Regions from separate parts of the Gottschalkia purinilytica genome, predicted to be linked through region 2. Evidence: predicted binding sites of a transcription regulator. Region 2 holds the regulator's gene; the other holds the start of a gene.
What was found. Region 2 encodes HrcA, which represses chaperone genes, less so after heat shock. Its sites were predicted from a motif close to ATTAGCACTCNATANTATNGAGTGCTAAT; they were not measured.
Positions count from the first base shown of each region.

Region 1: the regulator HrcA is predicted to act here: its motif matches at 4,042-4,070, upstream of CLPU_RS02050 (co-chaperone GroES).

Region 1 is NZ_LGSS01000002.1:43,442-60,176, forward strand. It holds purine riboswitch at 1-56, opposite strand, end outside; purine riboswitch at 229-330, opposite strand; purine riboswitch at 487-588, opposite strand; gene CLPU_RS02030 (hypothetical protein) at 856-1,047, shown strand; gene CLPU_RS02035 (spore coat protein) at 1,065-1,301, shown strand; gene CLPU_RS02040 (PepSY domain-containing protein) at 1,444-1,674, opposite strand; gene groL (chaperonin GroEL) at 2,001-3,629, opposite strand; gene CLPU_RS02050 (co-chaperone GroES) at 3,702-3,983, opposite strand; gene CLPU_RS02055 (DUF554 domain-containing protein) at 4,257-4,931, opposite strand; gene CLPU_RS02060 (ABC transporter ATP-binding protein) at 5,015-5,806, opposite strand; gene CLPU_RS02065 (ABC transporter permease) at 5,781-6,689, opposite strand; gene CLPU_RS02070 (ABC transporter substrate-binding protein) at 6,682-7,722, opposite strand; gene CLPU_RS02075 (HutP family protein) at 7,938-8,354, opposite strand; gene CLPU_RS02080 (TraX family protein) at 8,659-9,369, opposite strand; gene CLPU_RS02085 (ABC transporter permease) at 9,565-11,580, opposite strand; gene CLPU_RS02090 (ABC transporter ATP-binding protein) at 11,567-12,334, opposite strand; gene CLPU_RS02095 (FtsX-like permease family protein) at 12,612-14,573, opposite strand; gene CLPU_RS02100 (ABC transporter permease) at 14,814-16,735, opposite strand, start outside.
Region 2 is NZ_LGSS01000003.1:110,113-126,847, forward strand. It holds gene CLPU_RS03880 (HD family phosphohydrolase) at 1-501, opposite strand, end outside; gene CLPU_RS03885 (PhoH family protein) at 527-1,501, opposite strand; gene yqfD (sporulation protein YqfD) at 1,530-2,738, opposite strand; gene yqfC (sporulation protein YqfC) at 2,753-3,031, opposite strand; gene CLPU_RS03900 (N-acetylmuramoyl-L-alanine amidase) at 3,180-4,247, opposite strand; gene CLPU_RS03905 (GatB/YqeY domain-containing protein) at 4,429-4,872, opposite strand; gene rpsU (30S ribosomal protein S21) at 4,885-5,067, opposite strand; gene CLPU_RS03915 (histidine triad nucleotide-binding protein) at 5,196-5,540, opposite strand; gene mtaB (tRNA (N(6)-L-threonylcarbamoyladenosine(37)-C(2))-methylthiotransferase MtaB) at 5,602-6,912, opposite strand; gene CLPU_RS03925 (16S rRNA (uracil(1498)-N(3))-methyltransferase) at 6,912-7,658, opposite strand; gene prmA (50S ribosomal protein L11 methyltransferase) at 7,651-8,607, opposite strand; gene dnaJ (molecular chaperone DnaJ) at 8,766-9,911, opposite strand; gene dnaK (molecular chaperone DnaK) at 10,003-11,850, opposite strand; gene grpE (nucleotide exchange factor GrpE) at 11,878-12,459, opposite strand; gene hrcA (heat-inducible transcriptional repressor HrcA) at 12,513-13,547, opposite strand; gene hemW (radical SAM family heme chaperone HemW) at 13,702-14,856, opposite strand; gene lepA (translation elongation factor 4) at 14,909-16,720, opposite strand.

The DNA of each region.
Region 1 (16,735 bases), on a different contig from region 2:
TAGAGACTCCCTAGCCTTATTCTAGGGTATATATGAGCCATAACGATAATATTTTTTAACAGTTTTTCCTTTTTATTCAGTTAACAAAAGTGTAACTTATAGTCCCACTTTTGTCAAGAAGTTTTGTTTATTTTTTAAATCTCAATATTTAAAGTTATGTCAACTTATCCATTGTAAATAAAAAAATACACATTCGAGAGTGGAATGTGTATTTAAGCATAACAAAAATACATATTGATTTCCACTCATAGTCAGATAATTTACGGTTATCCGGTAGAGACTCCCTAGCCTTATTCTAGGGTATATATGAGTTGTAGCAACTTTATTTTTTATTTAATATTAACAAAGCTCAATAATGTTAATTATATGTCTATTTTTAATTCAACAATTCTTTACCCTTTAAAAAGTTTTAATTTGTCGCAAAAATTTCGATAAAAAATAAAAAAACACACATCCGAGTGGAACGTGTATTTTGAACGACAAAAATACGAGTTAATTTCCACTCATAGTCAGATAATTTACGGTTATCCGGTAGAGACTCCCTAGCCTTATTCCAGGGTATATATGAGCTATTAACAAATTTAATTTCTTTAATCGATTAACTATAGTTTATATTATAGTTAATATGTTTGTCAAGCATTTTTGTTTTTAAAATTTTGTCACTAAGATTGTTTTATGTAAACCATTTAAAATTTTTTTAATTATCAATTATAAAAAAGTTTTCTCATTAAATATACTTTTTAACTATTAATTATTTTATTACATGATATCTCATATTTTTCAAGTTATATATTTCATTTACATAGAGATAATAATTATACAACAATTAATTTTAACTCGAAATGAGGGATTTTTATGTTAGATGAAAAATCTATAAGTTTAGTAAAAGAACAATTAAATAATGAATACGTACTTTATAAAAAATATTTAAACTATAGTAATATGATTTTTGATAGTGAACTTAAAAATATATGCTATGAATCAAGTCTTAAACATAAAGATAATTATCAAAGCATAGTTTCGTACTTAGATTCACTTAAAGGATAAGAGGAGTGATTTTATCTATGTATGTTTATAATCTTTTAACAGAGAAAGATATGCTAAATGACCTCATTTATTCAGAAAAATATATATCAAATTCTTATAGTAGTATTGTTTTAGAGTTACCATGCCCAGAACTTAGAAAAATACTTTTTAGATGTCAGTTAAATGTACAGAGTATTGAGTCTAATATTGAAAATGCTAGAAATGAAAGAGGTTGGAACCTTAACTCATTATGTAAACTTAGTTCTTATTCTTAATATTTATAACTTTCACGTTTAAACTATTATAATTCACAAAAAAGCTCCTATATAAAACTTTAAAAGTTTTACATAGGAGCTTTTAATATAAACTCATTGTCTTAAATTAATTTTATATATTCATTTTTAATTATTTCTCTAATTAGTCCCTATCAATTTCAATTATTCTTCCTGTATCAGCATTTATTTTAACCTCATATACTCCATAATCAGTAAGAATTTTAACTTCATAAACCAATAAACCATTTTCAGTATCTAATTCAGCTTTTATTACTCGCCCCGGAACTTGTCTTAGAGCGATTCGAATAGCTGTTTCGATATCTATACGATAGTTGATCCAGTAGTCCCATGTATTATAGTAATACCTCAACATATACACCTCCCTCTTTTGCATTTATACAACTATTATATTCAAATGCAAAAAAGTTGGTGCTTTCGAATCTCATTAAATAAACTATTTTGTAAGAAAGTATTAGATCAATTCTAAGGCTCATTTTTAATTTTTAAAGCTTCTTTATACATTATCTCTATATCAATTTGCATAAATATGCTACTATACTTTTAGAAGCTAATATAAGTCTTGAATAGTTTTAAAAAAATTTGCCAACCAAAAGTCATCCTATATTCGCAAATGGTTGGCAAATCTCTTTTATAAAGTTATTCAAATGTTGGTTTTAACACCTTTCACCACTTGATTTATTACATCATTGGCATTCCGCCAGGCATTCCACCGCCCATTTCTGGTACTGATTCTTCTTCTATATCAGTTACAGCACTTTCAGTAGTTAATACCATTGAAGCTACAGAAGCAGCATTTTGTAAAGCTGATCTTGTAACTTTAGTTGGATCAACTATACCAGCTTCGATCATATTTACATATCTTTCATTTAATGCATCAAATCCAATTCCTTGTTCACTTGCTTTTACTTTTTCTACTATAACTGATCCTTCTAGTCCAGCGTTTATAGCTATTTGCTTAACTGGTTCTTCTAATGCTTTTAATATTATTTGGATACCAGTTTTTTCGTCTCCTTGTGAGCCTTCTAGTAACTTTTCTACAGCTTTACTAGCATTTAATAATGCTGTACCACCACCAGATACCATACCTTCTTCAACTCCAGCTCTTGTAGCAGCTAAAGCATCTTCTATTCTTAACTTTTTCTCTTTTAATTCAGTTTCAGTAGCTGCACCAACTTGAATAACTGCTACTCCACCAGATAATTTAGCTAATCTTTCTTGTAATTTTTCTTTATCAAACTCTGAAGTAGTTTCTTCTAATTGAGCTTTTATTTGATTAACTCTATCTTTAATATCTGATTCTGCTCCAGCACCGTTTACAATAGTTGTGTTTTCCTTATCAACTTTAATAGTTTGAGCAGTTCCTAAAAGGTCTAGTGTAGTTTCTTTTAAGTCATATCCTAATTCTTCTGAAATAACTTCTCCACCTGTTAAGATAGCTATATCTCTTAACATGTCTTTTCTTCTATCTCCGAATCCTGGCGCTTTAACAGCAACACAGTTAAATGTTCCTCTTAATTTGTTTACAACTAATGTAGCTAATGCTTCTCCTTCTACTTCATCAGCTATAATTAATAATTGCTTACCTTGTTGTACTATTTGTTCTAATACTGGTAATATCTCTTGAATATTAGTTATTTTTTTATCTGTAATTAAAATATATGGATTTTCTAATTCTGCAACCATTTTTTCAGTATCAGTTACCATATATGGTGATAAGTATCCTCTATCAAATTGCATACCTTCAACTACATCTAAAGTAGTTCCCATTGATCTTGATTCTTCAACTGTTATAACTCCGTCTTTACCTACTTTTTCCATTGCTTCTGCTATTAATTGTCCTATTTCGTTATCATCAGCTGAGATAGATGCAACTTGAGCAATAGCGTCTTTAGTTTCTATTTGTTTTGAGAATGATTTTATTTCTTCAACTACAGCTCCTACTGCTTTGTTTATTCCTTTTCTTAAAATCATTGGATTTGCACCAGCAGCAACATTTTTAAGTCCTTCTCTAATAATAGCTTGGGCTAATAATGTAGCTGTAGTAGTACCATCTCCTGCAACATCATTTGTCTTAGTTGAAACTTCTTTTACTAATTGTGCTCCCATATTTTCAAATGGATCTTCTAATTCTATTTCACGAGCTATAGTTACACCATCATTAGTAATAAGTGGTGATCCAAATTTTTTATCTAAAACAACGTTTCTTCCTTTTGGACCTAAAGTAACTTTAACAGTATTAGCTAACTTATTTATACCTCTTTCCATAGCACGACGTGCTTCTTCGCCAAACTTAATATCTTTAGCCATTATATTCACACTCCTCAGTTATTTTAAAATTGTAAGTACATGATATTAATAATAAAATTATATGATTTAAAATTATTGAACTACTGCTAATACATCAGCTAATTTTACTATTGTATATTCTTCTCCATCTACTTTGATTTCTGTTCCAGCATATTTTGAAAATATAACTTTGTCTCCTACCTTAATTTCATCTTTTTTCTTTTCGTCATTAGTAATTCCTGCTCCAATAGCAACAACTTCAGCGATTTGTGGTTCTTCTTTTGCTGTACCTGGAAGTACTATACCACTTTTTGTTTTTTCTTGAACTTCTACTTTTTTGATAACAACTCTGTCTCCTAAAGGCTTAACGCTCATTAAAAACCCTCCTTAGATATATATTAAATTTAAGTATATTTAACTGCTTTTTTTCATTATTAGCACTCACCTTGATAGAGTGCTAATCCTTATGAATATTATGTTACTTAATAAATAGTCTCTAATCAAGCTTTTTTTTTAGATTTAAATGATAATTTAAAGGTTTTATTTTAAATTAATATCAATTTTCTTCCTATTATACTTTATTGCTTGATTTTTCTTATGTTCCTATGTTTAAGTAACTAAACTATATTTTGCCCACTTTTCATTTTATTAGACTAATGCATAATACATTAATATTATTATTAAAGATGGTATCATATTCCCTATCTTTATTTTCTTTATATTTAAAATATTAATTCCTATGGCTATTATAAGTAATCCTCCTAAAGCCGATACTTCATTTATCATTTGAGGAGTAAAAAAGTCTTTTACCATTGAAGCACTAAGAACTATAAGTCCTTGATATATAAGTACAGATATTGATGAAAAAGCTACACCTATTCCCAAAGTAGAGCCAAATACTATTGATGTCACTCCATCTAATATAGATTTAGCATAAAGTGTATCATGACTCCCTTTAAGTCCACTCTCTAGTGAACCTACTATAGACATAGCCCCTACACAAAATATTAATGTAGTAGTAACAAATCCCTTAGAAAAGCTTCCTCCTTCCTTAGAAAATTTTTCTCCTATCCAATCTCCAAGATTGTTTAGCTTTTCTTCTATGTTTAGCATCTCTCCTATAAGACTTCCAATTACTATACTTATAATTATAGGCAACATAGATTTTGTTTTTATAGCACTTGTAATTCCTATTAATATAACACATAATCCTATTCCATTCATTACAGTTTCTTTATACGATTCCTTTATTAAATTTTTAAATATTAATCCTATAAGTCCGCCTATACAAATTGATATAGAGTTTACAATAACCCCTAGCATGTACGTTATGTCTCCTTCCATATGTAATGATAATCACTAAATCTTTATTTAAAGAAAAAACTTTAGGTATTACCTAAAGTTTTTTAAGATGAAAGTAACGTTCTATCTGATAATAGTCCTTGTGTCTTCTCAAAGTTAGAAAGTAATTTTTCTACTGTTAATTCTTGTTTTTCTTCACCACTTATATCTAGTATAACATTTCCTTGGTGCATCATTATAACTCTATTTCCTAAGTCAACTACATGTCTTAAGTCATGAGTCACCATGAGTGTAGTGACACTATCTCTATTAACTATTTCCTCAGTCAGTTCTATTATTCTTGCAGATGTTTTAGGATCTAGTGCTGCTGTGTGTTCATCTAGTAAGAGTAATTTAGGCTTAGACATAGTAGCCATTATTAAAGATAAAGATTGTCTTTGTCCACCTGATAATAATCCTACTTCTTGATCCATCTTATTTTCTAAACCTAGATGAAGTTCAGATATAAGTTCTTTAAAATATCCTATATTCTTTTTAGATATACCTTTTGTTAATCCAAAATGCTTTCCTTTATTATAAGCCATGGACATATTTTCAAGTATAGTCATTGAAGGTGAAACCCCAACAGAAGGATTTTGAAACACTCTAGATATAACTCTAGTTCTTTTATACTCTGGAAGTGATGTTATATCCTTTCCATCTAAAGTTACAATTCCATCATCTATAGGAAGAACTCCCGATATAACGTTTAAAAGTGTAGATTTACCTGCTCCATTACTACCAATGATAGTTATAAAATCTCCCTTTTCCACTTCTAAGGAGAAATCATTATAAAGTACATTTTCATTAGCTGTATTTTTATTAAAAGTCTTACATAGATTTTGAATTGAGAGCATTCCCTTCACCTCCACTTCTAGTTTTCTTTCCTACAAATAAAGCTTTAATATCTTTACCTCTATTATTTATCCCTAAAAATATTATAACTACGACAGCTGTCATAAGTTTTAAATCCGTAGGTGATGAACTCTTTTCTAATGCAAATGCTGTAGCTAATCTAAAAATAATTGATCCAAATAAAACTGCTGTTGTTGCTTTAAAGAAAGTTAACCTTTTAAATATGGATTGTCCTATGATAATTGATGCAAGTCCCATAACTACAATACCTGTTCCCATACCTGCATCTCCAAATCCTTGATGTTGGGCAAGTATTGATCCAGCTAATGCAACTAGAGCATTTGAAATCATAGTTCCCATTATCTTAGCTTTTCCTATATCTACTCCTAATGAAGTAACTAGTTGAGGATTGTCTCCTGTAGCTCTTAATACAAACCCTGACTTAGTAGATAAAAATAAGTCCAATAATAATTTAGCTAAAATAGTTATTATTATAATTATAACTATACTGTTTATATTATATGAAAATATAGTTTTGGCACCCATTAAAGGTGTATTAGGCTTGCCCATTATCCTTAGATTAACTGAGTACAATCCTGTCATGACAAGTATCCCAGATAAGAGATTTGTGATTCTAAGTTTCACATGAAGAACTCCTGTAATAATCCCCGCTATAGCACCTGCTATAGTAGCCAATATAATGGCTAAGAAAGGATTCATTCCACCAACTATGCAATATGCTGTTACAGAAGCTCCCAAAGGGAAGCTTCCGTCAACAGATAAATCAGGAAAATCTAATATTTTATATGTTATATAAACTCCTAATACCATTATTCCATATATTAAACTTTGTTCTAAAGTACTAATCAAAAAACTACTACTCACCCTTGCCACTTCCTATCATTTGTGCTTTATTTTTTATATCTTCTGGTAATTTGATTCCTAATTTTCCTACAGTTTCTTTATTAATAACTGTAGAAGTTTCTTTTGTTGTTTGCATAGGAAGGTCTTGAGGTTTTTTACCTTCTAATATTTCTATAGCCATAAGCCCTGTTTGATATCCTAGTTTACTATAGTTAATACCATCTGTAGCTAACGCGCCATCTTTAACTTGCCCTTCTTCTGATCCTATAATAGGAATTTTCTTGTCAATAGTCTTTGAATAAATTAAAGGCATAGAAGAAACTACTATGTTATCAGTTGGAACATATATAGCATCTATTTTTCCTATAATAGAATCAAGTACCTGAGCAACTTCATTTGTTCCAGTAACTCCACCTTTAACAATTTTGAATCCAAATTTCGGTGCTGCTTTCTCTGCATCTTTTAATTGTACTTCTGAGTTTGCTTCACTAGTGTTATATAATATACCTATATTTTTGGCATTTGGAACTAATTTTTTTAATAATTCAAATTGAGTATCTATTGATAATGCATCAGAAGTTCCTGTAACGTTGGTTTCTGTTTTTTCTAGACTCTTTACAAGTTTTGCATTTACAGGATCTGTTACTGCTGTTATTAATACAGGTATGTCTTTCTTAGCTTTTTGAGTGGCATTGTATAATCCTTGTGCCGATTGAGTTCCAATACCTAGTACTAAGTTTTTATCTTGTGAAACAAAACTTTGTGCTATATTTTCAGATAAAGACTGGTCACCTTGAGCATTTTTATACTCTACATCTATTTTATCCTTATATCCTTTTTCTTCCAAAGCTGCTATAAATCCCTCTCTAGCGCTGTCTAAGGCTTTATGTTCCACTATTTGTGATATACCTATCTTTATTTTTCCGTTGTCCTCTTTACTACTTTTTGATTTAGAGCTAGTATCTTCTGTTTTTGAACAGCCTGCTAATAGAGATCCCCCTAAAACCAGAGCTAAACTCAAAGATACTATTTTCTTACCTAGCTTTCCTACCATTCTACCATCCTCCTATTTAGTCTTTAATATAGTGTGCTAAACAAAAACACTTTTAAGTATCCTACCTACATATACTTATCTACTATTCTACAAACCTACTTAACTCTTTATTACTAAAAAGTGTTAAAGTAAAAGTGCATAACTATATAATTTAACTGAATTATATAAAAAAAAACATTTCAAGTCAATATTATATACAAAGTACGATATTTTTCCTATAAAACAGGTACACATCTATGTCCTAGTCCAACGACAACTTCATTTAGGTGTAAAAGTCCTATACTCATAAATATACATACACTTAAATGTTCACCATATCTAGCTATACCTATCTTTCCACCTACATTTAATCCATTAGCTTTTGAAGCTACTTGTACTATAGCTTCTCTTGTTGCTCCTGCTACTGCACCATCATGCACTAAACATTCTTTTGTTATACCACTACGTCTTGATGCTACTACTGACCTTTCTATTATCTTGTGTATTGAAGATATAAGGTCTCCACCTATATCAACTCCAGCAGTAATTATTTCTTTTTCTTTAAAGCTATTTATTAATTCTTTTTCTTCTTCTCTAGATGATAATGCTATTTTTATAGCTGCTTTAGCTACATCTATACTATCAAATTTCATAAATTAACATCTCCTTTTTCTTTTGATATAAAGTAAAGCTTAATCTAAGCACTATATAAGTCTTATTTTAAACTTACAAAAATAAAAGTATTATAATTGTCGGTTATCGAATAAAATAATCTTCAACTATATTATAATTATATTAGATATATATTGATATAAGAAATCATTTATAATATAATTCCAAATATTTTACCCATATATTTAAAATAAGAATATAAAAAATACTATAAATATAAGATAATGACTTTTATATTTATAGTATCATAATTTTATCGTCTAAAATTTTAATCTTAAAGTTTTACTACTTAGAAAGTAGATATGTCGAATAAATAAATATTATCCATCCATGCACTGGATAAAATACATAGAAGAAATATTTTATACTTCTACCTCTTTCTCCATTATACATTGATATAGGTATTAATGTAAATATCATCATCCATTGATAATTATTATATAAAAGTGTTTTAAGCGTAAAAGATTCAGCACCAAATATAATGGATAAAGAAAGTATTGCATAAGCTATAAACATAATGCTCTTTTTTTCTCTAAATGCATAAAATATAACTCCTACTAAAATGAATATTGGTCCTCCTTCTACAAATATCGAAAGTGATATTAATATAATTATTCCAATTATTCCAGTTACATATTTTTTATCATTTTTTATTTTTTCAATTAAAGCAAGAATACTCAACGTAACTGCAAGAGTTAGAAAAATGTTGTTTATTATCATAGCGTCATCTGGTCTACTAAAGTATCTATTAATTATTGTGTTTCCTATTTCAGTTATAATCCCCCATATATATAGCCTTGTTATATATTTTTTTCTACTTCTAGTTTTGAAAAATCCTTCAACCGATAAAAAGATAAACATTGGTGCTACCGTTCTGCCCAAGTATTTGAACCAAATTGGCATTCCCATAAAGTTCAAATATGCATACAAATGATCTAGTACCATAAATATAATTCCTATTATTTTTAATTGAAACGAATTAAGTCCTTTTTTCATTTTTTCACCTCTTTTCTTAAGTTTAACTTTTTATATTTTTAAAAGACAGTACACTAAGTAATTAGAATCTTAAAATAAAAATTTGGTACAACCACATAGTAATATATCTCAATTTAAAATCAGATGGGATAAAATTCCCATCTGATTTCTTATTTTAAATACTTAAATATCTGTAAATTTTAGTTTTGTTTTATACTATTTTAAAGCCTCCATCTTCTTAATATATATTGTTCTTATAACTAAGAAGTATATTATTTGGAATACAAGATAACCACCTGCTACTGTTAAGCCATTCATAATTAGATTTTTTTGTAACATTGCTCCTAGTGGTTTTAAGGCAAATAACGAATGTACAACACCCACCACAAAAGGCAAGAAGAATATGATACCTGTCTGTTTAGTTATAATAGACTTAATGTTTTTCCTTGACGCTCCTATATTTCTTAGAATTCCATATTCTATATCATCTTGTTTTATGTCGTTAAATAATTTAAAGTAAATTATACTTCCAGCTGCTATAAAGAACAAGAATGCTATAAAGAATCCTATGAATAATGTCATTCCCATTGTACTTCTTTGTTCTGTATAAGGTATAATTTTAGAATAATAGTAGCCATTTTCTCCACTTACATGTTTATCTTCTGATTTAATTATTTTACTTTGTATCTCTTTAGAAGCCTCTAGTGAATCTTTCCAGTTTTTCAGCTTCATACCATGATATGTCATTACTTGTTCTTCTGAAGCTTTGTTAGATATATCCTTAAACGCTTCATCACTAATAACTAGAAGATCCGAATATTCTGTAAATGTAACATTAATTACAGATTTATATATTTCTTCTTTTATTTTATATTCTTTTGTACTATCTCCTATACTAAGCAATAGCTTGTCTTCATTTAATATTTTCTTCTTTTTATTATTGTCTTTTTTATCTTCAAATTGATTAGGATCAAATGGATAGATATATACTCCTTCATCTTTATTTAATTTAAGCTGTTTACTTCCAATCTTTTTAGCAATTTTATTATATTGAGAATTTGATATAGCAGTAAATATTTGTTCCATTTCTTCCTCATTGTTACCACTAGATACATTTTTAATCTTTCTTGTAAGTTCTATTCCATCAACCTTATTATAGTAATCTACATTTATATTATGTTTTTTTAATATATTTTTAATTTCAGTAACATCTATATCTTTAGACTCTTTACTTTCTATAAAGCTAATTTCATCTGCCATACCCATAGATGCCATCTCAGGTATTTCTGTAAAGAACGTATATACAGTTTCTGTAGCTGTAAAAGTTATAGCCCCTAATATAGCCGCTAAAAATAATACCTTAGCAGTATCTTTTAATTTGAAAATCATTTGAGATAATGCTATCATGTTAGTTTGTTTATAAAATATACTCTTATTATTGCGAAGTCTAGTTGTAATAGCTAAACTAAACTGAGTAAATATAAAGTATGTTCCAGTTATAACCAACAATATTACTGGAATGAAAGCTGCCACTACTTGTATCGGTTTTATAGTCGAAGCTATAAAATATCCTGCGCCTAGAAGTCCAACTCCTAATAAAGATTTTAGCACTGAAAATTTAGGTAATTCTTTAGGAACTTTATTAGACTTTATTTGTTCAACTATTTCCTTACTTTTTATTTTCACAAGCATAAAAGCATTTATAAGTTCAAAAAGTACAAAAAATACTATTAATGTTAATCCTACAGCTTTTAAAGATACACTAAATGGAATGTTTCCTCCTAGAAACGATCCCATAATAAGGAAAAATAGCTTTGAAAAAGCGGATCCCAAAATAATACCTGAGAGTATAGATACAATAGATATTATTGTACTTTCTACCATAACATATTTTTTTATTTGTCTAGTAGTCATCCCGAAGAGAGAAAGAAGTCCAAATTCTTTTCCTCTAGACTTTATAAACATAGATATAGAATACCCTACAAATAATACAGTGAAAATTACTATAATTATTTGACACGCTATAAGTCCTTTGTTCAGAGCTTCTATCATAGCTTTACTTCCAAACTGTTTTGCTAATCCTTCTCCTCCTTCTTTCACTACTTTAGAATTCATTACAAAGTTAGCAAATATAAAAAATACAGTTACTGCAAATGTATTACTTAAATAATACATTATATATCTGTATAAGTTTCCTTTCACATTTTTAGCTGCTATATTAGATAGTGTCATTATAGTTCCCTCCTAGAAGAGAAAGTGAGTCTAATATCTCTTTAAAGAATACTTGTCTACTTGAACCCTTTGTTATCTCTAAAAAGAAGTTTCCATCTTTTATCATTATTATTCTATTACAAAAGCTTGCAGAAAAGGCATCATGTGTTACCATTACTATAGTTGCTTTTCTTTCTTTATTCATTCTTTCAAGTGACTCCATTAAGTCATATGCTGATTTAGAATCCAAGTTCCCAGTAGGTTCATCAGCTAGTATCATAGACGGTTTACCTATAAGTGCTCTTGCACATGCAGTTCTCTGTTGCTGTCCACCTGATACTTCATAAGTTCTTTTGTTTAATATACTATCTATTCCCAATACTGATGCTATTTCCTGAACTTTTGTTTCTATTTCTTTTGTTTTTTCATTATTCATTACTAGCGGTAATATTATATTTTCCTTTATTGACAACGTATCTAGTAAGTTAAAATCTTGAAATATAAATCCAAGCTCATTTCTTCTAAATAATGCTAGTTCATTTTCATTTAATTTATGAGGATTTTTTCCACCTATTAGAACTTCTCCTGATGACGGTTTATCTATTGTTGCTAGTATATTCAAAAGTGTACTTTTACCACTACCAGAAGGACCCATTACTCCAACAAATTCTCCTTCTTCTATAGTCATATTAAAATTATCCAACGCTTTTACAGATATCCCTTTACCTTTCATTCCATATATCTTAGATAAATTCTTAGCTTCTAATACTTTCATTTTCTTACCTCCTATAGTTTACAATCATCTAAAAATAGTTTATCAAATGCAAATATTAAGTAATTATTTTCAACATAGATAAAAACTTTCTAATAACTTAATCTATAACTAAATTAAACTAATCTATTATAGTCATTAGAACTTATGACAATGTAATTTACATTATTATTATAAAAAAATAAGAGAAATCATTGTATTGATTTCTCTTTCAAATATAAAATATTTTCTTACATTATTGTCATGTTTATATCTTCCTTACTCATTTAAGTATATGCCATTATTGAAAATTATCTATTTTTCTTATATATATTTTTCTTACTATTAAGAAATATACTAATTGAACTAAAAAGTATCCAAATATAACTGTTAATCCATTAATAAGTAAGTTCCTTTGTAAGAAATTTCCCAACGCTTTTAATGCAAATAATGAATGAGAAGTACTAACTATAAAAGGTAAAGAAAATATAATTGCTATTTGTTTAGTTATTATTCTTCTTATATCAGATTTTGATGCTCCTATTTTTCTAAGGATACTATATTCCATACTATCTTGCTTCATATCATTAAACAACTTAAAGTATATTATACTTCCTGACGCTATAAGGAACAAAAGTGCTATAAAAAGTCCTATAAACATTACTACACCTAAGCTACTTCTTTGTTCAATATAGAGATCTGCTTTAGTAGAATAATGACCTTCATAACCTTTATTCAAATATTGTCTTATTTCTTTGACAGCCTTATAAGAATTTGATCCATCTTCAAGTTTTATTCCATAATACTCAATTAATTGTTCTTTAGATATATTTTTTAATATTTCTTCGAACTCTATATCATTAACAGATAAAACACCACTATATCGAATTCTTAATGTGTTCATAGGAGTCTCATATATTTTTTCTTTAATGTTATATTTCCTTGTAGTATCATTTATTTTAAATTCTAAAATATTCTTGTTCAACATTTTCTCTATATACGTTTCTTTCCTAGGCTCTAACTCCCCTACCTCTTTAAAAGGAAAAGTATATATTATTTCATTTTTATTTAATCTTATCTGTTTATTATTAGATTGTTTAGCTAACTTATTATATTGGGAATTGGATATTAAAGCTAAACTTTTATAATATGAATCTTTATTATCTACTTCCTCTCCAATTTTAATTTCTACTCCTTTAACCTCGTTTAAATATTTCACCTTCAGATCATACTTTTCTAGTATAGACGTTATTTCACTAATGTCTATTTTTCTATTTATATCTTCCTTGGAGTTCACTATTCCTACATCATCTGGAGTACTCATTCTTATTGCTTCTACAAATTCAGTAGAAAGAGAATATACTGTTTCAGTAGCTGTAAAGGTAATTGCTCCTAATATAGATGCTAAAAATAACACTTTTGCAGTATCCTTTAACTTAAATATCATTTGAGATACAGCAACTATATTTGTCTTTGTATAAAACCTAGTTATATTTTTTTTAAGTAGATTCGTTAGTAATATACTAAACTGAGTGAATATAAAGTAGGTTCCAGCTATAACTATAAGTGTAACTGGTATCATTCTTGATATTACACTAACTCCATATGCATTCCAAGCTAGTACATATCCTACTATTAATAAAGTAATTCCTATTAGAGATTTAAATATTGAAAATGTAGGTACTTCTTTTATAACTTTATTTGACTTTATTTGTTCTATTATTTCTTTGTTTTTTATTCTAATAAGCATCACTATATTTATAAATTGAAATAATAGCAAAAATATAATAAGTGTTAACTTTGTAGCTTTAAACGAAATACCAAATATAATATGTTTCTGTAAAAGTGCCCCTATTATAAGAAAAAAAAGTCTTGAAAACAATATTCCTAAAATGATACCTGAGACAATGGATATACTTGATATTATTGTACTTTCTATTAATACATATTTTCTTATTTGATTTTTAGTCATTCCAAATAATGATAATAGTCCAAATTCTCTCTCTCTAGATTTCAAAAATATAGATACCGAATAAGTTACAAAAAATAATGAAAACATAACTATTATGACTTGACACATTATAAGACCATTATCAATACTACGACTAGCTATTTCTGAGGGACTAGTTATTTTTTTGGGATAAAATACAAAATTAGAAAATATAAAAAATATAGCCACTGTAAGTGTATTACTTAAATAATACATTACATATCTATATGCATTGCCTTTCATATTATTTATAGTTATATTGTGTAGTTTCATTATAGTTTCCTCCTAAAAGAGAAAGTAGTTCTTATAAGTTTTATATATTGTTAATTTTCTAAACAATCAAGCTTGATAAATCTATAGAATTTAAAAAATCAAAAAAGCTATAGACTGATTTGTCTTTCTCATTATAAATCATTACTTATATTATTTTTATATTATAACATAAAAAATAAACATGATTCTTTTTTAGTATTGCTCCATAAGAATCATGTTCATTATTTTCCATTATTGATATTATAAAGTTTCTATTTTCCTTATATATATTGACTTTATTATCAAAAAGTATATTAACTGAAATACAAAATATCCTGTCATTACTATTAATCCATTAGTTAATAAATTACTATTTAATAGATTTGCTAGTGACTTTAATGCAAATAGTGAATGCACTGTACTAATTATAAAAGGTAAGAAAAATATAACGCCTATTTGCTTAGTTATTATCTTTCTTATATCATTCTTTGATGATCCTACTTTTTTAAGAATACTATATTCTACACTGTCTTGTTTCATATCATTGAATAACTTAAAGTATATTATACTTCCCGATGCTATAAAGAATAAAAATGCTATGAAGAATCCAATAAATAATATCATTCCAAAGGCATTTTTTTGTGCAGTATAAGGTTCTATTTTATTAGAATAGTATCCTTCATAATCCTTTCCTAAGAATTGTCCTATTTCCTTACTTGCCTTGTAAGAATCTTCCCAGTTATTCAGTTGTATTCCATAATATTTAAATAACTTTTCTTTAGGTATATCTTTTAATATTTTATTAAATTCATCATCATTCATAACTAAAATCTTGTTATCTTCAAGATATGATCCATTTATAGGCTTCCCATATAATGTTTCTTTAACTTCATATTTTTTAACATTACTATTTATATCTAAGTTTATTCCTTCTTCTTTTAGTCTTTTTTCTTTTTCTAACATTTCATCTTCATTAAATCCTTTTACTGGTTTAGAAGAAAAGATATATACTATTTCATCTTTATTTACTTTTACTTGCTTTTCATCGGATTGTTTAGCTAATTTATTATATTGAGAATTAGATATTATGTTAAAGTCCACAGTATTAGGATCATTTTTATCTTCATTTTCTTTATTTGCAATTTTAGCTTCTATTCCTTCTATATTATTTAAATACTTTACATCTAAATTATGCTTCTCTAATATGGATTTTACTTCTTTAATATCTATTTTATCATTAGTATTTTTCTTAAGCTCTACTATTCCTATATCATTTGGAGTACCTTCTGTTACTCCATTTGTGATTTCAGTAAAAAGTGAATATACCGTTTCTGTAGCTGTAAAAGTAACTGCTCCTAATATAGATGCTAAAAACAACACTTTTGCAGTATCTTTTAACTTAAATATCATTTGAGATAGTGCAACCATATTTGTTTTTGTATAAAATCTACTGTTATTTTTCTTAAGTCCATTTGTTACTGCTATACTGAATTGAGTAAATATAAAATAAGTTCCGATTGTAACTATAACTATAACTGGTATCATTACTAATACAACAAGGGTTCCCCTTGAAATCCAAGCTATACCGTATCCGATAGCCAGCAGTATAACTCCTATTATAGACTTAGTCTTAGAAAACTTAGGCACTTCTTTAGGTATTCTATTCGATTTTATTTGCTCTACTATCTCTTTGCCCTTTATTTTAAAAAGCATAATCATATTTATAACTTCGAATAGCACGAAAAATATTGCGAATGTCAATCCTATAGCCTTAAATGAAATACTAAATGGAATGTTATTTTCTAAAAATTTTCCTATTATAATGAAAAATAGTCTTGAAAGTCCACTTCCTAAAATGATTCCTGAAACAATAGATACGAATGATATTATTGTACTTTCTACCATAATATACTTTCTTATCTGATTCTTTGTCATTCCAAATAGTGATAACAATCCAAACTCTTTTCCTCTAGACTTTAAAAATATAGATACTGAATAAGCAACAAATAATATTGTAAATATAACTATTATAAATTGACACATTATAAGTGCATTAGTAACACCTTGTTGTGCATTTCCATTCCCTAATCTTTTAACGTTAGTTATTTCACTCGGATGAAATATAAAATTAGCAAATAAAAAGAATACAGTTACCGTAAATGTATTACTTAAATAATACATTA
Region 2 (16,735 bases):
TATTACTTCATAAATGTTGCTTTCTAGGGTCAGTAAAGTTTCTGGAGATATTGTCAGTAGTTGCTTACATTCTTCAGATGATAACTTTACATATTCCTGTTGTAAAAGAGAATCTTCTTTTTCTTTATCAGATAAGTTAATATCATTGTCATTGTATAATCTTTTTACTAATTCAAAAAACTTCCTGATATCACTCTTAACTTTTATCTGTATAGAAGTATCTATTCTATATTTTGGCTCTACTTTTTCCATAGCTTCTAGTTTAAACTTTTCAGTTGTAACTTCATCTACTATGTCTTTAGTAGCTCTAATATCCTTAGGAGATATATCTCCTACTCTTACACTAATTCTTTCTGGTACTATACTAATCATTATTAGTATAAAAAGTATGCTAGTAAATATAATCCCTAAAGTCATATACTTGGCTTTAGGTTTTGATAAAGTTTTATATAATTGTGTTTTCCTAAATTTTTTTAAGTTCTTCTCCAGTAAAAAAAGCATGGAAATTCCCTCCATACATGTGACTTTATTTTTGTTCCTTATTTTCAAATTTTTCATATGCTTCTATAATTCTTTGAACTAACTGATGTCTAACTACATCTCTCTTATCTAAATATACAAATTCTATACCTTTTATTTTATCTAAAACATGTGATACTTGCTTTAGCCCAGAAGTCTTTCCTTTTGGAAGATCTATTTGTGTAATATCACCAGTTATAATTGCCTTTGATCCAAATCCAAGTCTAGTTAAAAACATCTTCATCTGTTCATTCGTAGTATTTTGAGCTTCATCCAGTATAATAAACGAAGAATCTAGAGTTCTTCCTCTCATATAAGCTAATGGAGCTACTTCTATTAAACCCCTTTCCATGTATTTAGAATAAGTTTCAGCTCCTAGTATATCAAACATTGCATCATATAAAGGTCTTAAATAAGGGTCTACTTTTTCTTGAAGATCTCCTGGTAAAAAACCTAGACTTTCCCCAGCCTCTACAGCTGGTCTTGTTAATATTATCTTATTAATTTCTTTATTTTTAAATGCCATCACAGCCATTGCCATAGCTAAATAAGTTTTTCCTGTACCAGCTGGACCTATTCCAAATACTATATCATTTTCTTTTATAGCATTTACATATCTTTTTTGTCCTAAAGTTTTTGGCTTTATAGATTTTCCCGATGATGTTATACATATAACGTCATCTAAAAGTTCCCGCACTTTATCTTCTTGTCCTTCTAGTACAAGTTGCATAGTATAAAGAACTTCTTGCTTATTCAGTTTTCCTTGTTTCTTTATAATGTGTATTAGCTTATTGATTAATTTTTCTACTATATTAGTAGAAATCTCTTCTCCTATTACTCTTATTTCACCTTCTCTAGATACAATATCTACATTAAAAGTTTTCTCAATTAATTTTATATTTTCATCAAAATCTCCAAATAGCTCCCTAGTATAATCATTATCTCCTATTTCGATTATTTTTTGAAGTGTTTCTTTCTCCAATATTAATCCTCCCCAAAAATTAAATTAGTTATCTTATTTTTTCTTTTTGACCTATTTCTTCCTCAACCTCTACAATGATTTCTGTAGTTAAAGCTTTATCTTCTAATTGATGCTTTACATCTTTAGAAATAACTTTAGACTCTTTAGGTAATTTCTTCATAAGAGCTTGAGTTCCTTTTACTTCATTTATTTCTTTTAATGAATCAGAATTTTGCGTAACTTGTTTTAAATTTACTTCCTTATATGTATGTATTATTACCTCTATTGGAAGTTCGAAAACACTTGTTTTTAGAAGTTTTTTAACTTTTTTTTCTTCTATATAATGTTTAAAAGGTATTTCACCTTTCATAAGCTGTATTTTTCTATCACCTATTTTTAATTCTCTACTAGTATGAATCTTACCTGTTTCTTCTTTTATAGTCTTTATTAAAGGTTCTTTCACAACTTCCTTATACCATGTTCTACCTAAGACGCTTCCATTAGAATGCACTAAAAATGGTTCTTCTGCTGATTCTTCTGTTGATTCTTCCATTGATTCATCTTGTATGATTCCTGATATCAAAACTTGTCCTTTTTTAACAATATCTCCTTTCTCAACTACTCTTTTTCCATTCTTGGCAATAACTTTTTCTATTACAGCCTTCTTTTTAGATACTATATTACATGGGGTATCATCTTCAATTCTTTCTGGTTGAATATCCCTTTCCTTAACATCTACTATTAGCTTTGTGCCCTTAGTATATACACTTACATAAGAAAATTCCTGGGATTTTGAAAGTAAAAATCCTTTTACTTTATCAGTATCTAATTTGCTCTTTTTTATTCCTAACTTTACATTTATATTTTTAAGATCTGCTAATATTTTCTCTTCTTTTATCTTTTCATTTCCTATTATTTCTATTGACCATATGAATGATGTCAAATATATTATAAGTGCAATAGCAACACCAAAGCCTGACAGCAACATTTTTCTATATTTAAATTTACTTGCAAAAAAAGGAAATCCATTTTTGTCTTTAATACTTATTCTGCAACCTACCGTCCTCACTATCTCTTTCAAATCTCTGAAACCTTTTATACTAACTTTAGCCTCTAAAGTTGTATAATCTAGTCTAACTATATCCCATAGAAAGATATCCTTTGATATTGCTAGATTTATGAACCTTTCCAGAGTAAGTCCTTCAACTTTAATGATAACATATCCTCTAAAATAATTCCATAATCTTATAATTGGCATATCTTACACCCCTTTTATTCTGTAAATTCTATAGTATATATTTCTCCAATGATTATTATTTCTTCTGTAAGTATTGTTCTTATAAACATATCGTTTCCTAAAATTCTTAGAACTCCATTGTTAGTATTTATTCGAATACGTTGTTTACTATATTCTATTATTCCTTTATGATTTTCTATATAAACTTGTAAATTACCCACCATAGTTACTTTAGGCAAATCTAACATAATATCTTTTGGTAGTTCTAACATTTCGGAAACTGTTTCTTTTATTTCATCCACTCTCTTTTTCAATGATAGCCCTCCCTCTTATATAAATGTATGAAGAATATTGATTTTGTATTACAATATTGAATATCAAAATTATAGTATAATTTAGCTCAAAAAATAGATAAGGTTGATCCACAGTTAACGTTTAATACTGGATCAACCTTATTTTATCTTATCTATTAAAATATTTATTTAATCCTCTAGCTATTGCTTCTACAGCTCTATCCTGATAATCTTCTGTTTCTATTATCTTTTCATCTTTAGGATTTGAAATAAATCCTAGCTCTAATAAAACTGCAGGCATTTTGGTTTGTCTCAACACTGCAAAATTATTTGGTTTTGCACCCCTATTTACCGCTTTCAATTCTTGTATTAGTTCTTTTTGTATAAGCTCTGCAAGAATTTTCCCTTCTTTAGCACTAGGGTAGTAAAAGGATTCTATTCCTGTAACATTAGGATTTTCTTCAAAGGCATTATGATGTATAGATATGAATATATCAGCGTTATGTTTATTAGCTATATATGATCTATCTTCTAATTCTAATTTATAATTTTTACTAAGCTCTTTATCTCTTGTAAGAATAGTTTTATAGCCTAAACTTCTAAGTTTTTTATCAAGTTTTAATGTAACCTCAAGATTAAATTCCTTTTCAGGTCTACCAGAGGCAGCTGTAGTTCCTGGATCTCTTCCTCCATGACCTGCATCTATTACTATTACTTTTTCTTTAATATCTGGCTTAGGCTGTGGTATAGGAGTTATATTATCTTCTTTCTTTACTAAATTTGCTGTCCAAGTATTCTGATTCCAATCTATAGTATACCCTAGCTCGTCTGCAATAAACCTAAGTGGAACCATTATCCTCCCGTCATTGATAAGCTTAGCAGGAGCAGATGGAATTTTCTTTTTTACTCCATTAACTATAGCATGACTACTATTAACCTTAAATATTATCTTTTTATTAACAAAAGTTAACGTAGCTTCATTAGTTTTTTTGTTCCAGTCTATTTCCGCATTTAAGCTCTCACCAATAGCTCTAATAGGAACTATAGTGGTTCCTTGATATATAATAGGTGAAGAGTCCGATACTAAAAGTTTTCCATTAAAAATTACATTTGATTTTTTTAAATTCATACTCTGTCCATCTATGTATACACTAATAGATTCTGATTGAGCAAATCCCCCGATGCTTAAACCTAATACCATAATAATTACCATAAAAAACAAAACAATTTTTTTCAATGTTTTCCCCCCTATTGACATAATATATTATAATCTAATCATACTTTCAATAATATACCATAATTGTAAATAAAAATCCATTATTAGTTAATATTATATCTTTAGGAGTTATATCTTAGCTTATAATACGAAGCCTTTAAGTAATAAAAAAACCTGAACACATATGTATTCAGGTTTTCGTTTATTTTAAGTTTTCTCTTATTATTTTATTAACCAAACTGCCATCTGCTCTACCTTTAACTTTAGGTAAGACATTTGACATTATTTTTCCCATATCTTTTACACTACTTGCGCCAACTTCTTCTATAGCAGCCTTAACAATTACTTTTAACTCTTCTTCTGTTAACTGTAGTGGTAAGTACTCAAGCAGAATTTGTATTTCTTTTTCAGTAAGTTCGACTAAATCTTGTCTATCACCTTTTTTAAAGTCATCTATTACATCTCTTTTCTGCTTTACTTGCTTAGATATTATATCTATTATACCATCGTCATCTAATTCTATTCTTTCATCAACTTCTTTTTGTTTTATAGCTGCTCTTATCATAGTGACAACATTTTTACGAACTTTATCCCTATCCTTCATAGATGCTTTTAAATCATCCATTAATTTATCTTTTAGGGACATATATATCACCTCTTATCTGGTTTTGCTACTTTTTCTTCTTGCAGCTTCAGATTTCTTTTTACGCTTCACACTTGGTTTTTCATAATGCTCTCTTTTTCTAGCCTCAGCTAAGACACCAGCTCTAGCGCATTGTCTTTTAAATCTTTTTAGGGCATTTTCTAATGTTTCGTTTTCACCAACTCTAATTTCTGACATTCGATTCTCCCTCCCCTCAACCACCACTACAAAAGGGTTCTTATTTATGCTACATTACTGTATTTCAGTAAGTGGAATTCGGCACTAGATTATTATACATTAAATCCATACTTTATGCAACTTTTATTTTAGCCAGGAGGCCATTGCAATTGCCTTCCACCAAGGATGTGGAAGTGTATATGAGATACTGTTTGACCACCATCTTCACCACAATTATTCACTATTCTGTATCCTTTATCTGCAATTCCCTCGCTTTTGGCTATGTTACTTATTACAGAAAATATATGTCCTATAATTTCTTTATTTTCATCATTTATATCATTTGCAGAAGATATATGATTTTTAGGTATTACTAATATGTGAATAGGAGACTGTGGGCTTATGTCATTGAAAGCTATTACTTTATCATCTTCATAAACTTTTTTTGCTGGTATTTCTCCCTTTACTATTTTACAGAATATACAATCTGACACCCATTTCACCCCCTTGTAATAACTTATATTACATTATTCAACAAAGTGTCGAAAGACTCCTTTATTTTGATAATATTTCTCCAAGTAAATTTTCATTTTCTAAAGCCTTAATAGTAACTGGGACTATTTCTCCCTCTAGAGACTTATCTCCGGGTGCTAAGACTCTTACATAGTTAGTTGTATAACCTTCTATAAATCCTTCCTTATACTTTGATTCTTCTTCAAATAGTACATCTGTAACTTTATCTATAAATTTATTGTTAAATTCTCTAGTTAACTCTTCTCCTAATTTTATGAGTTTTTTACTTCTTTCATGTTTAGTATTTCCATCAATTTGTCCTTCAAGTTTAGTAGCAGGAGTTCCTTTTCTAGGTGAATACTGAAATACATGTATTCTAGAGAATCCTATTTCTTTTACAAAGTTAAATGTTTCATTATATTCTGCTTCTGTTTCTCCTGGAAATCCAACTATAATATCGGTTGTAAGTGCTACATCAGGCATATATTTTTTTATAATATCTACAATTTCTTTGTATTGTTTAGTAGTATATTTCCTATTCATTCTTTTTAGAACAGTATCACTTCCACTTTGTAATGATAAATGAAAATGATCGCATACTTTACTTAAGCTTGAAAATCTATTCATAAATTCATCTGTTACTATAGTAGGTTCTATAGAGCTTAATCTTATGCGTTCTATTCCCTCTATTTCATTTACTTTTTCTATAACATCTATAAGTCTAACTTTCCCCAAATCTTTTCCATATGAAGCAACATGTATTCCTGTAAGTACAACTTCTTTAAATCCTTTTTCAGATAGATTTTCCACTTCTGATATTATATTATCTAACTTTCTACTTCTAATAGGTCCACGTGCATATGGTATTATGCAATATGAACAAAACTGATTACATCCTTCTTGTATTTTTAAGAATGCTCTTGTTCTGCCTTTTACTTCATCTATTTTCATTTCTTCAAATTCTCTTATTTCCATTATATCAGTAACTAAATTTATCTTATTTCTTTTTTCTCTAACTTCTTCACATAGATTTACTATTTTTTTTCTATCATTTGTCCCTAAAATAATGTCTACTTGTTCTATCTTTGATACTTCTTCAGGTGATACTTGAGCATAACATCCTACAACTGCTATTACAGCATCTTCATTTTTATTTTTAGATCTTCTAATGAATTGTCTAGACTTTTTATCTCCTAGATTAGTAACTGTACATGTATTTATTACATATACATCAGCTATATCCTCTTCTCCTACTATCTCATAACCTTCTTTTTGAAATAGTTCTGACATAGCCTCTGTCTCGTATTGATTAACTTTACATCCTAGAGTATAAAATGCAACTCTTTTGTTCATTAAATCACTCCTAAATCTCCAAGTTCATATAAAACTATAGCTGAAGTAGTAAGTCCAGCAGTTTCAGTTCTTAATATTCTAGGACCAAGAGTAACTATATGAGCATTTATGTTCTTTAGTTCATTTATTTCTGACTCTTCAAATCCTCCCTCTGGACCAATCAATATATTAATTTTTTTTCCTTTGTAGCTGTTTATTACATCCTTCAATGAAACTTGGTTTTCATTTTCATAAGGAACCAATACAAAATCTTCATTAGTTAGTATATTCACAACTTCCTTTAATGTTAATATATTTGTAACTTCAGGAATAAGTCCTCTTTTACTTTGTTTTGCAGCTTCTTCAGCTATTCTTTGCCATCTATCTATTTTTTTATCTTCTTTTTTTCTATCTTGTATTTTTACTACTGTTCGATCCGTTATAACAGGTATAATTTTCCTTACTCCTATTTCAGTTGCTTTTTGAACAATAATATCCATCTTTGATGATTTAGGAATACCTTGATATAAATTTATTTCAATAGGAGGCTCTCCTTTTGATTTATATTTTTCTATAATTTCACATAATATATTATGCTTACTTATTTCTTTAATCTTTACTATATAGTCATTTTCTTCTTTATCACAAATTGATATTACACTATCTATATCTAATCTTAATACATTTTTTATATGCTTAACATCTTCACCAATGATTTCTATATTACTCTCAGTAATATTATCTTTATCTACAAAAAATCTATGCATTTTTACACCCTTCTTTTATCTTCGAAACTATAGAAGCCCATTCTCCCATAGTAATTATATCAATTACTTCTAATCCATCTTCTTCTAGGGCATTCTTTACCCTATCAATTTTTTCTAATATTATACCAGAAGCTATAAATAATCCATCTTTAGTTAAAACCTTTTTAATATCTTTAGTCAATATAACTATAACTTCTGCTATTATATTGGCAACTATTATATCCGCTTTTTCATCAACTACATCTAATAAATTGCCATGTCTTATATCTATAATATCATCTACATTATTTATCTTTTTATTTTCATTAGATACTTTTATTGCTAATTCATCTAAATCTACACCTATTACTTTTTTAGCTCCAAGTTTTGCAGCAGCTACTGACAATATTCCACTTCCACATCCTACATCAACTATTACATGATCACTTTTTACATGCTTTTCTAACTCTCTTATACATAGAATCGTAGTTTCATGTGTACCTGTTCCAAAAGCCATTCCAGGGTCTAATTCAAGAACTATATCTTCATCTTGTTCCTCATATTTTTCCCATGAAGGTTTTACTACTACTCTTTCACCTATTTTTTTTGGCTTATAATACTTTTTCCAAGCATGTTCCCAGTCTTTCTCGTCTACTTGAGATAGTGATACTTCACCTAACCCTTTATCAAGATTATATTGTGGTATTTTTTCTATACTTTGTTTTATTAACTCTATCTTATCAATTAAATCCTCACTTTCTGGAAAGTAAGCCTTAACTATTACACCTTCAAACTTTTGGTCCAGTAGATTTGGATCTATATAATCCCAATCTTCCTCATTTTTAGCTTGTAAAATTATATCATTCGGATCTTCTATAGCTAATCCACCAACACCTAGTTCATATAAAATGTTTGATACAACTTCAACCGCCTCAGTAGTAGTTTTTATCTGGACCTCAATCCACTTCATAACTTTCACATCCTTCTTAAATTTACCTAGTTTGTTTTTCACAAATTATTATAACCCATATATATTAAAAAAACTAGTAAAATATCGAATAAACAAGATTATAGACTAATTCTCCCAAAAAATTATAAGCGTGATTTTTTATCACGCTTATAATTATATTAATTTCCAAAAGCATCCTTTACTTTATCAAAGAATCCTTTTTTATTTTCATGAATAGACTCTTCACTTTCTTCAGCAAGCTGTTTTAATAACTCTCTTTGCTTGTCAGTAAGCTTAGTAGGAACTTTAACTACAACTCTTACATATTGATCTCCTCTTCTACCAGTTTTGAGACTAGGAATTCCTTTGTTTTTTAATCTAAATATAGTTCCTGTTTGTGTTCCTTCTGGTATAGAATATCTTAACTTACCATCTAAAGAAGGTACTTCTAAGTCTGCACCTAGTGAAGCCTGCGTAAATGATATTGGTATTTCACATATAATGTCATTGCCTTCTCTTGAGAAAATTTCGTGTGGTTTTACTTCTATATAAACGTATAAGTCCCCTCTAGGTCCACCTTTATCTCCTGCTTCTCCTTCTCCTCTTAAGGATATAACTGAACCATTATCCACACCTGCTGGAATCTTTATATTGAGTACTCTTGATTTTCTCTCTTTACCACTACCGTGACACTTTGTACATGGATCTTTTATTGTTTCTCCTGTACCTTTACAACTTTCACAAACTCCTACTCTTACAAACTGACCAAATGGAGTTTTTTGTGCATATTGGACTTCTCCTGTACCATTACAGTTTGAACAAGTCTGTTTTTCTGTACCTGGTTTAGCTCCTGTTCCACTACAAGTTGAGCAATTTTCTGTTCTATCTACTTTTATTTCTTTTTCAGTACCAAATGCAGCTTCCTCAAATTCAATATCTACCTTTATTTTTATGTCAGCACCTTTTCTAGGTCCTGTTCTTCTGGCATTTGAGAAGCCACCTCCACCACCAAACATGTCGAATATATCTTCAAATATATCTCCAAATCCGCCTGAGAAGTTTCCAGAGAATCCTTCAAATCCTCCAAATCCACCTTGACCATTCATTCCTGCATGACCAAATCTATCATATTGAGATTTCTTTTGTGGATCACTTAAAACTTCATAAGCTTCATTTACTTCTTTAAATTTTTGTTCTGCTTCTTTATTATCAGGATTTAAATCTGGATGATACTGCTTTGCTAACTTTCTATATGCTCTTTTTATTTCTTGGTCGTTTGCACTTTTACTTACACCAAGAACCTCATAGTAATCTCTTTTACTCACATTTTCACCGCCTTTCAATGTGTAGTATTATTTTTTTCATTTAATCCAAAAATCAAAGCTAAATCAAAAGATTTAGCTTTGACTTATTTTATTATTTTTTATCGTCTTCGTCAACAACTTCATAGTCTGCATCTACAACATTATCATCTTTTGGTTCACCTGATTGTTGAGTATTGTCTCCACCTTGGGCTTGTTGTGCTTGAGCTGCTTGCTCATACATTTTTTGTGATAACCCATGGAACTCGTTTGTTAATTCTTCAGTTTTAGCTTTAATATCATCTATATCTGTTCCTTCTAATGCTTTTTTCAATTCATCTAATTTAGCTTGAACTTTTGACTTTTCATCTTCACTTACTTTGCCTTCTAAATCTTTTAAAGTTTTTTCAGTTTGATATACTAATGAGTCTGCATTATTTCTAACTTCAATAGATTCTTTATTCTTTTTATCTTCTTCTGCAAATTGTTCAGCCTCTTTAACTTTTCTTTGAATTTCTTCTTCCGAAAGATTTGTTGAAGCTGTTATTGTAATTTTTTGTTCTTTTCCTGTTCCTAAATCTTTAGCTGAAACATTTACTATACCATTTGCATCTATATCAAAACTAACTTCTATTTGAGGAACTCCTCTTGGAGCTGGTGGTATTCCTGTTAATTGGAATCTTCCTAATGTAGTATTCCCACTAGCCATTTCACGTTCCCCTTGAAGTACATGTATGTCAACTGCTGTTTGATTATCAGCTGCTGTAGAGAACACTTGGCTTTTCTTAGTTGGTATAGTTGTATTTCTTTCTATAAGCTTTGTAAATACTCCACCTAAAGTTTCTATACCTAGTGAAAGTGGAGTAACATCTAATAGTAATAAGTCTTTTACTTCTCCACTTAATACACCTGCTTGAATAGCAGCACCTAATGCAACTACCTCATCAGGGTTAACTCCTCTATGAGGATCTTTACCAGTTAAATTCTTAACTGCTTGCTGTACAGCTGGTATTCTTGTTGATCCACCTACTAATATAACTTTATCTATATCTGCTGGAGTTAATCCTGCATCATTTAAAGCTTTTTTAACTGGATCTAATGTTCTTTGAACTAAATGACTAGTTAATTCTTCAAATTTAGCTCTTGATAAATCTATATTTAAGTGTTTAGGTCCTTCTTGTGTAGCTGTAATAAATGGTAAATTAATATTACTTGACATTACACTTGATAACTCTTTCTTAGCTTTTTCTGCTGCCTCTTTTAATCTTTGAAGAGACATGTTATCATTTCTTAGGTCAACACCATTTTCTTTCTTAAATTCTTCAGCTAAGTAATCAATTATTGCTTGGTCAAAATCATCTCCACCAAGGCTATTATCTCCACTTGTAGAAATAACTTCAAATACTCCATCACCTAACTCTAGTATCGATACGTCAAATGTACCTCCACCTAAGTCAAATACCATTATTTTGTGTTGTTCTTCATCTTTATCTAACCCATAAGCTAAAGATGCAGCAGTTGGTTCATTTATAATTCTTCTAACATTTAATCCTGCTATTTTTCCAGCATCTTTAGTAGCCTGTCTTTGAGCATCTGTATAATAAGCTGGAACTGTGATAACTACATCTGTAATAGTTTCTCCTAAGTATGCTTCAGCATCTGATTTTAGTTTTTGTAGTATCATAGCTGATATATCTTGAGGAGTATATTCCTTTCCATCTATAGTATCTTTATGATTTGTACCCATATGTCTTTTTATAGACGCAATAGTTCTATCTGGATTAGTAACAGACTGTCTTTTTGCAGTTTCCCCTACTAATCTTTCTCCTTCTTTTGTAAATGCAACAACAGAAGGTGTAGTTCTATTTCCTTCAGTATTAGCAATAACTATAGGTTCTCCACCTTCCATAACAGCAACACAAGAGTTTGTAGTACCTAAGTCAATACCAATAATTTTACTCATATTAATTCCTCCTTCTTATGTAATTATCTATTTAGATACCATTACCATACTTGGTCTAATGACTTTATCTTTTAATTTATATCCTTTACCTAATACTTGTATTATTGTATCTTCTTCATGCTCATTACTCTCTTGCTGAGAAACTGCATAGTGATAATTTGGATCAAATTTTTCATTTAAAGCCTCTATTTCTTCTAAACCATGATTTTTTAGTATATCAATGAATTGTTTGTATACCATTTCCATGCCTTCATAAAGAGCTTTATTTTCATCACTACACTCTACTGATAATGCTCTATCGAAATTATCTAATACAGGTAATATTTGAGTTAATAGGTTTTCAACTGCATATGCTATTGTTGATTCTTTTTCTTTTTCTACCCTTTTTTTGTAATTGGTAAAATCTGCTTGTAGTCTTAAGAACCTATTATTTAATTCTTCCATATCCTTTATACTATTTTCATACTTGCTTTTTAGTTCTTGAATATTTTCATTTTCATTAGCTTCTTTTATTGTAGCTTCTAAATTGCTATCTGCTTCTTCACATATCTCATCTTCTAGTTCATCATTAACCAAATCATCTTTTTTTGTAATATCTTCATTACTCAAAACATTCCCCCCTCGAAATTCTTTATATAGGTGCAAGATATATCTTACACCTATTACTCTGAAAGATAATTTTTAATTATCTCATTTAAATCTAAAGACAGTGATTTTACAGCTGTTATTACTCTCAAGTAATCCATTCTCGTAGGTCCTATAACTCCTATTTTGCCTATAGTTTTTCCATTTATACTATAGACTGCTGTTATGACACTACAATCTTGTATCTCTTCATAAATATTCTCACTTCCTATGGTTACTTGAACGTCACTAAATTCACTATTTATCAGCATATCCATAACACTATTTTTATCTTCAATAAATGATAAAAATTGTTTGGCTTTAGATATATCATTATATTCTGGGAAGTTAAATATGTTAGTAACACCATCGAAGTATATTCCCATATCTTCTGTATCTTCTAAAGATTGTAGTATTACTGGCATAATGCTACTAATAGAATATTTAAGTTCATACATTTCTCTAATTAGTCCTTCTTGAAAATCGTATCCTATATCTTCTATAGTAAGTCCTTTTAACTTTTCATTTAGGAAATTAGTCATGACATTTAAATTATCATAAGATATATTATCATTTGTTCTAAAAACTGCATTTTTTAGTATACCTGAATCTGTAACTAGAACTGCTAGTATTTTTGAATCATCAACTGGAACTAATTGTATACGTTTAATAGAACTTCTTTTTATTTGAGGAGCTATAGCTAATGACGTATAATTAGTTATACTAGCTAATATTTTTGCTGCTCCTTGAATCAGTTGATCTATTTCTCTTCTTCCTTCTGTTAATTTATCTTTTAAGTCATTAGATAATATTGATCCTATATCTAATGATGTCATGAGCTTATTAACATATAGTCTATATGCTTTATCTGATGGAATTCTTCCCGCAGAAGTATGAGGCTGAACTAAATAGCCAAGTTCTTCCAAATCAGACATCTCGTTTCTTATAGTAGCAGAACTAACTCCTAAGTCAAATTTTTTAGATATAGTTCTAGATCCAATAGGCTCTGCACTTATTATATAACTCTGTATAATAGCATGTAAAACTTGTAACTTCCTTTCATCAAGCATCATACTAGCATCACATCCTGTAAGGCTTTAATCCTTTTATTAGCACTCAGTAGTATAGAGTGCTAATATTTATGTTTTTAAATTATCATTGTTAAATTATTTTGTCAATACCTTTTTTAAAGATTTATAAGCTATTTAATCTCATTTACATTGTTTTTTAAGGAAGTACCTCCATAAAAACAATATTACATAAATCTAATCCTTTTTTAGTAAGTTTTACATTATAATCATTTTCTTCTAATAATCCTTCTTCGATAAATTTGTCTAATTTTTTACCTAATACATCTCTTATTGTAATACCAAATCTCTTACTAAAATATTCTTTATTTATCCCATGTATTAGTCTAAGTCCTAATATTATATATTCTGCAATTTCCATATCTTTATCTATGAATTCCTTCTCTTCTTCGTATATTGGAAGTTTGTTCTCATCTATCATTTTAAAGTATTCTTCAAATTTTTCTGTATTTCCATATCTATAAGAATTTATATTTGAATGAGCTGATAATCCAACTCCAATATAAGGTTTTACTTTCCAATAGATGATGTTATGATTACACTCATATCCCTGTTTTGCAAAATTAGATATTTCATATTGTTTATATCCATTTTTCTCCAACAATTCTATTGCTCCATGATACATCTTTCTCTCTACATCTTCTTCTGGAAGTCTTAGTTCATCTTTTTCATATTTAACATGAAATGGTGTTCCCTCTTCTATCTTCAAACTATAATATGATATGTGTTTTATATCTAATTTTATAATCTCTTTTAAAGTTTTGATGACGTCTTTATATGTTTGATTTGGCAAGTTAAACATTATATCTGTATTTATATTTTCAAAACCTTGACTTCTAATTAATTCATAGGTATCAAGAAAGTCACGAGTAGTATGAATTCTACCTATTTGAGTTAATAAACTATCATTTAAAGTTTGTACCCCTAAACTTATTCTATTTATTCCTAATGATTTATATACTTTTAGTTTTTCAGTATTCAAAGTTTTTGGATTAGCTTCTAATGTAATCTCTTTCAAATGTGATATATCTGCATTTTTATATATGTGGTTCAATATATCGTAAATATATTTTTCGTCTATAGCTGAAGGGGTTCCTCCTCCAAAGAATATCGTTTTTAAATTATATCCCTTTAAATCATTAATATACAAATCAAGTTCTTTTTTTAAATACATAATATATTTTTCTACTAGATAGTTTTTATTTACATGAGAATTAAAATCACAGTAATAACACTTACTTTCACAGAAGGGTATATGAATGTAAAGTCCTAAGTCTTTCTTTTCCATGTTCATTAATTTCTTTATCTCTCCTTTTAAAAAATGCACACTTTAAGTGTGCATTTTTTTACTTATCATCATATTTAAGCACTGCTAGAAATGCTTCTTGAGGAACTTCTACGTTTCCTAGCTGTCTCATTCTCTTTTTACCCTCTTTTTGTTTTTCTAGTAGCTTTTTCTTTCTACTAATGTCTCCACCGTAGCATTTTGCCAGTACATCTTTTCTTAATGCTCTTACTGTTTCTCTTGCAATTACTTTTCCACCTACTGATGCTTGTATAGGTATTGCAAATTGATGTCTAGGTATAACATCCTTTAGCTTTTCTGCTATCATTCTTCCTCTTTCATAAGCCTTATCTTGATGTACTATAACAGAGAATGCATCTACTAACTCTCCATTTATAACTATATCCATCTTTACTAAGCTTGATTTTTGATATCCTTTTAATTCATAATCTAAAGATGCATATCCTTTTGTTTTTGATTTTAAAGCATCAAAAAAGTCATATATAACTTCATTCAAAGGAAGCTCATAGTTCATAGTAACCCTGGTCTGTTCCATATACTCCATATCCTTGAAAGTTCCTCTTCTATTCTGACATAGCTCCATTATAGCTCCTACATAATCTGTTGGAGTCATTATAGAGACATTTACAATAGGTTCTTCCATATATTCTATTTCCGTTAAAGGTGGTAGATTCGTAGGGTTTTGTAGCATTATCTCTTCCCCACTTTTTTTCATAATTCTATATATAACACTTGGTGCAGTAGTTATTATATTTAGATTAAATTCTCTTTCTAATCTTTCTTGAATTATTTCCATGTGTAATAGTCCTAAAAATCCACATCTAAATCCAAATCCTAGGGCTACAGAGTTTTCAGCTTCAAACGTTAGTGACGCATCATTTACTTGCAATTTTTCTAAAGCTTCTCTTATGTTATTATAATCTTCTCCTTCAGCAGGATAAATCCCACAATATACCATAGGAGTAACTTTCTTATATCCTGGTAATGGTTCACTTGTTGGATTATCTGCATCTGTTATTGTATCTCCCACTGTCGCATCTTTTACATTCTTTATACTTGCTGACACGTAACCTACTTCTCCAGCTGATAGTTCATTAACTTGTATTTGTCTTGGAGCAAATACACCTACTTCTGTAACTTCAAACTTTTTATTCGTAGCCATCATTTTTATTTCCATACCAGGCTTTATAGTTCCCTCTACTACTCTTATTAGTGCAACAACACCTTTATAATTGTCATAGTATGAATCAAAAATAAGAGCTTTTAAAGGATTATTTTTATCACCTTTAGGAGATGGTATCTCATTAACTATACTCTCTAATACATCTTCTATATTTAATCCTTCTTTTGCAGATATCAATGGCGCATTTGAGGCATCCAATCCTATTACATCCTCTATCTCTTGCTTTATTTCATCTGGTCTAGCACTAGGTAGATCAATTTTATTTATAACTGGTACAATCTCTAGATCTTGATCAAGTGCTAAATAAACATTGGCTAAAGTTTGTGCTTCTATTCCTTGAGCCGCATCAACTATAAGTATTGCACCTTCACATGCTGCTAGACTTCTAGAAACTTCATAATTAAAGTCAACATGTCCTGGAGTATCTATAAGATTAAGATAATATTCCTTACCATCTTTAGCTTTATATATAAGTCTTGTTGTTTGCAGTTTTATTGTTATTCCTCTTTCTCTCTCTAAATCCATGTTATCCAATAACTGATCTTGCATTTCTCTTTGTGTTAAAAGACCTGTTTTTTCTATAAGTCTATCTGCAAGTGTAGATTTTCCATGATCTATATGAGCTATTATCGAAAAATTCCTTATTCTGTTTTGTCTATCCTGTGTCATATTTATCCTCCTTGA